One region of the Bacillus sp. FJAT-53060 genome, then DNA from elsewhere that is predicted to be linked to it. Evidence: a T-box and tRNA genes for the amino acid it is inferred to sense, from the RefSeq annotation. Region 1 holds a T-box; the other holds one or more tRNA genes.
The links. A T-box is a leader RNA that pairs with one kind of tRNA and senses whether it is charged. The one in region 1 lies ahead of ileS (isoleucine--tRNA ligase), so its partner is inferred to be a tRNA-Ile.
Positions count from the first base shown of each region.

Region 2: it encodes a tRNA-Ile, which carries the amino acid that the T-box ahead of ileS (isoleucine--tRNA ligase) is inferred to sense. The anticodon was not compared.

Region 1 covers NZ_JBAWSW010000001.1:235,839-238,068, reverse strand. The annotation lists gene WAX46_RS01275 (YlmH family RNA-binding protein) at 1-274, shown strand, start outside; gene WAX46_RS01270 (DivIVA domain-containing protein) at 301-795, shown strand; T-box leader at 855-1,092, shown strand; gene ileS (isoleucine--tRNA ligase) at 1,153-2,230, shown strand, end outside.
Region 2 covers NZ_JBAWSW010000038.1:19,146-21,375, forward strand. The annotation lists gene WAX46_RS12785 (TraR/DksA C4-type zinc finger protein) at 1-461, shown strand, start outside; gene WAX46_RS12790 (TspO/MBR family protein) at 549-1,025, shown strand; tRNA gene WAX46_RS12795 (tRNA-Glu) at 1,101-1,172, opposite strand; tRNA gene WAX46_RS12800 (tRNA-Ser) at 1,182-1,272, opposite strand; tRNA gene WAX46_RS12805 (tRNA-Asn) at 1,277-1,351, opposite strand; tRNA gene WAX46_RS12810 (tRNA-Ile) at 1,358-1,434, opposite strand; tRNA gene WAX46_RS12815 (tRNA-Gly) at 1,456-1,526, opposite strand; tRNA gene WAX46_RS12820 (tRNA-His) at 1,536-1,611, opposite strand; tRNA gene WAX46_RS12825 (tRNA-Phe) at 1,639-1,711, opposite strand; tRNA gene WAX46_RS12830 (tRNA-Asp) at 1,731-1,807, opposite strand; tRNA gene WAX46_RS12835 (tRNA-Met) at 1,831-1,907, opposite strand; tRNA gene WAX46_RS12840 (tRNA-Ser) at 1,929-2,021, opposite strand; tRNA gene WAX46_RS12845 (tRNA-Ile) at 2,029-2,105, opposite strand; tRNA gene WAX46_RS12850 (tRNA-Met) at 2,110-2,183, opposite strand; tRNA gene WAX46_RS12855 (tRNA-Ala) at 2,209-2,230, opposite strand, start outside.

The DNA.
Region 1 (2,230 bases):
CATCAGCAAGATCGATATCAAAGAAGATACCATTTCTTCATTGCGACTTGACGCTGTATGTGCCGCAGTCAGCCGGCAATCTCGGCAAAAAGCACAGCTTTTAGTCAAAAATGGCCTTGTAAAAGTAAACTGGAAAGTCACTGAGGACCCTTCCTTCACGATTGGCGAAGGCGATCAGCTTTCATTGCGGGGATATGGCCGCTTTAACTTAAAAACAATTGATGGGAAGACAAAAAAAGATAAATTTAAAGTAACATTTGAGCTTCTGACATAACGAACTTGAATCTGGAGGTGGCGAGGTTGCCATTAACACCTAATGATATTCATAATAAAACGTTCACAAAAAGTTTTCGTGGCTATGACGAAGATGAAGTAAATGAGTTTTTAAGCCAAGTACGTAAAGATTACGAGATCGTGCTTCGTAAAAAAAACGAACTTGAAGACAAAGTCAACGAGCTTGATGAAAGACTAGGTCATTTTGCGACAATTGAAGAAACATTAAACAAATCGATTCTTGTTGCACAGGAAGCAGCTGAAGACGTGAAACGTCATTCTGACAAAGAAGCGAAATTGATTATTCGTGAAGCAGAAAAAAATGCAGACCGTATTATCAACGAAGCGCTATCAAAATCAAGAAAAATTGCGATGGAAATCGAAGAGCTGAAGAAACAATCGAAGGTCTTTAGAACTCGTTTCCAAATGCTCATCGAAGCTCAGCTTGATCTTCTGAAAAATGATGATTGGGATCATTTGCTGGAATATGAAGTTGACGCTGTCTTTGACGAAAAAGAATAAGCGCATCATCTTGACATGATGTGCTCATGTTGCATATAATACCATCATAAATTAACAAGAGATAAACGTTTGATAGGGACACTCGCAGTTGTTGTATGTGTAATAAAGCGAATCAGGGATGGTGGAAGCCTGAAATTACGAAGCGCTGCAATGAGATCACCCCTTTAGTTCCTTTTCTGAAATGAATCAGTAAGAAAAGGCGTCTGATCACGTTACGATTTTAGAGTGGATAAGCGACTGTTTCATATCGCTTGTCTAAAAGGGTGGTACCGCGAGATAAGCCTTCTCGTCCCTTAGGGATGAGAGGGCTTTTTTTATTGTTTTTTTTAATACAAATTTGCATATGGAGGAATGGGTATGAACTACAAAGACACCTTATTAATGCCAAAAACAGAATTCCCGATGAGAGGGAACTTGCCAAACAAAGAGCCTGAAATTCAAGAGCAGTGGGCAGAAAAAGATATCTATCAAATGGTCTTAGAGCGGACAAAAGGACGCCCTACTTTTATTTTGCATGATGGACCTCCATATGCGAATGGTGACATTCATATGGGACACGCACTCAATAAAATTTTGAAAGATTTTATTGTCCGTTTTAAATCAATGAACGGGTTCCACGCACCATACGTACCGGGCTGGGATACACACGGTTTACCTATCGAAACAGCGCTCACTAAAAATAAAAAAGTGAAACGAAAAGAAATGTCTACAGCAGAATTCCGCAAACGATGCGAAGAGTATGCTTGGAAACAAATCGAAGGTCAGCGCAATCAGTTCAAACGATTAGGCGTAAGAGCAGACTGGGACAATCCATATGTGACATTAAAGCCTGAATACGAAGCGCAGCAAATTCTTGTCTTTGGTGAAATGGCGAAAAGAGGCTATATTTACAAAGGGCTAAAGCCTGTTAACTGGTCACCTTCAAGTGAATCAGCACTAGCAGAAGCGGAAATTGAATATAAAGACAAGCGCTCACCATCCATCTACGTATCATTTAAAGTGAAAGATGGGAAAGGCGTACTTAAAAATGGTGAACAATTCATCATCTGGACAACAACACCTTGGACAATTCCTGCAAACGTTGGTATCTGTGTTCATCCAAACCTAGAGTACAGTGTGCTCAAAGTCGGAGTTGAGCGATATGTCGTCGCATCTGAGCTAGTTGAACAAGTGGTAAAAACAATTGGCTTTGATGAATACGAAGTCGTGAAAACACTAAAAGGAAAAGAATTAGACAATATCGTGGCAGAGCATCCAATTTACGGTAGAGATTCTCTCATTATGCTCGGCGACCACGTGACAACTGATGCAGGAACAGGCTGTGTTCACACAGCACCAGGTCACGGGGAAGATGACTTTATTGTCAGTATGAAATACGGTCTTGATGTGTTATGTCCAGTAGATGAAAAGGGTGTCATGACAGAAGAAGCGTCTG
Region 2 (2,230 bases), on a different contig from region 1:
AGATATGTAAATCCCCTATTTCTAAAGAGCGCCTAGAAGCCCTACCTACCGCCGTCACATGCACAGAACATTCAAAAGAGAAGACAGTTTCACAAAAACGTCCGATTGAAGAGGATTTACTAAATCCGCCATCAGGACAATTTGAAAATGAAGAAAGTGCTGCCTACGATGGAGAAGATGCATATCAAGACGTAGAACGCTATGGCAGTTCTGATACCCCGTCCGATATGGAATTTCCACCGCTGACATACGATGATATGTATACACAATCAGAAGATGAAGATTATGTAGAAGACTATGAAGGATTCGCAGCTGCCGATATTGAAGGTAAAGCAAGCCATGTGTATCCGAACAAAGCACACAAAGCCTACGAAGATGCATTAGATGAAGAAGGTGTCATGACAGTTTTTGGTGATCTGAAGCCGTACGAAGAAGAACCTTATATAGAAGAAAATAACTAGTCCCCTCATATTGGGGGCTTTATGTTTATATCATGTAATAAATGGGAAATTACTTTAAGAGTAAAATTTGATTGGAGGAGATTCTTGATGGCTAAAAAAAGCATTATTTGGGCGATTATTGTCTTCTTTATTACATACGCACTATTTTCGATTGCTGGATTCTTATTCCCGATTGACAGAGAATGGTATGATGTATTAAACAAACCAGAATGGACTCCTAGTGGTGGTGTGATTGGTGCTGTCTGGGCTGTCTTATTTGCCCTCATTTCATTGTCCGCAGCCATTATTTATGGGAAGTATGGTTTTCAAAAAATCACTTTACCCTTTTGGATACTCTTTATTTTAAATTACGTATTCAATCAGGCATTTAGCTTCTTTCAATTTACACAAAAAGATTTGTTTGCTGCTACCATCGACTGCCTGCTTGTTGCACTGACAGCACTTGCACTAGTCATCGTCTCACGTAAACTCAGCAAAGTCGTTCCAATTTTATTGATTCCTTACGTCTTATGGGGGTTCTTTGCGACATACTTGTCATATACGATCTTTTCCATGAATATGTAAAAAAATACCGCTATGATCGCAGACTTTCGTTTTGATGAAAATAAAAAAAGATCTTGCATAGACCTCTTTTAGGAATGACCCGTACGGGATTCGAACCCGTGTTACCGCCGTGAAAGGGCGGTGTCTTAACCGCTTGACCAACGGGCCATATAATCATGGCGGAGAAGGAGGGATTTGAACCCTCGCGCCGCTTGCGCGACCTACACCCTTAGCAGGGGCGCCTCTTCAGCCACTTGAGTACTTCTCCATTATGGCTCCGCAGGTAGGACTCGAACCTACGACCGATCGGTTAACAGCCGATAGCTCTACCACTGAGCTACTGCGGAAGATCATGGTGGGCCTAAGTGGACTCGAACCACCGACCTCACGCTTATCAGGCGTGCGCTCTAACCAGCTGAGCTATAGGCCCATGAACAAAATATACAAATGAAGCGGGTGATGGGAATCGAACCCACGACATCAGCTTGGAAGGCTGAGGTTTTACCACTAAACTACACACGCAAATATGTATGGGGCGATTGATGGGAATCGAACCCACGAGTGCCAGAGCCACAATCTGGTGCGTTAACCACTTCGCCACAACCGCCATACTGTTAATATTTATTTGTAAAAGTGGCTCGGGACGGAATCGAACCGCCGACACACGGATTTTCAGTCCGTTGCTCTACCAACTGAGCTACCGAGCCATGTATTCTTTTTGAAAAATGGCGGTCCGGACGGGACTCGAACCCGCGACCTCCTGCGTGACAGGCAGGCATTCTAACCAACTGAACTACCGGACCAATATAAAGATAAAAAGAAAATTTGGTTGCGGGGGCAGGATTTGAACCTGCGACCTTCGGGTTATGAGCCCGACGAGCTACCGAACTGCTCCACCCCGCGATGATAGGGTTTTAAAAAATATGGCGGAGGAAGAGGGATTCGAACCCCCGCAGGCTTTGACACCTCTGTCGGTTTTCAAGACCGATCCCTTCAGCCAGACTTGGGTATTCCTCCGTATAGATGGTGGACCTTGTAGGACTCGAACCTACGACCGGACGGTTATGAGCCGTCTGCTCTAACCAACTGAGCTAAAGGTCCTTTATAGCGGCGGAGGGGATCGAACCCCCGACCTCACGGGTATGAACCGTACGCTCTAGCCAGCTGAGCTACACCGCCATGATATAAATGATCTTTTAGAAAGTGGAGCCTAGCGGGATCGAACC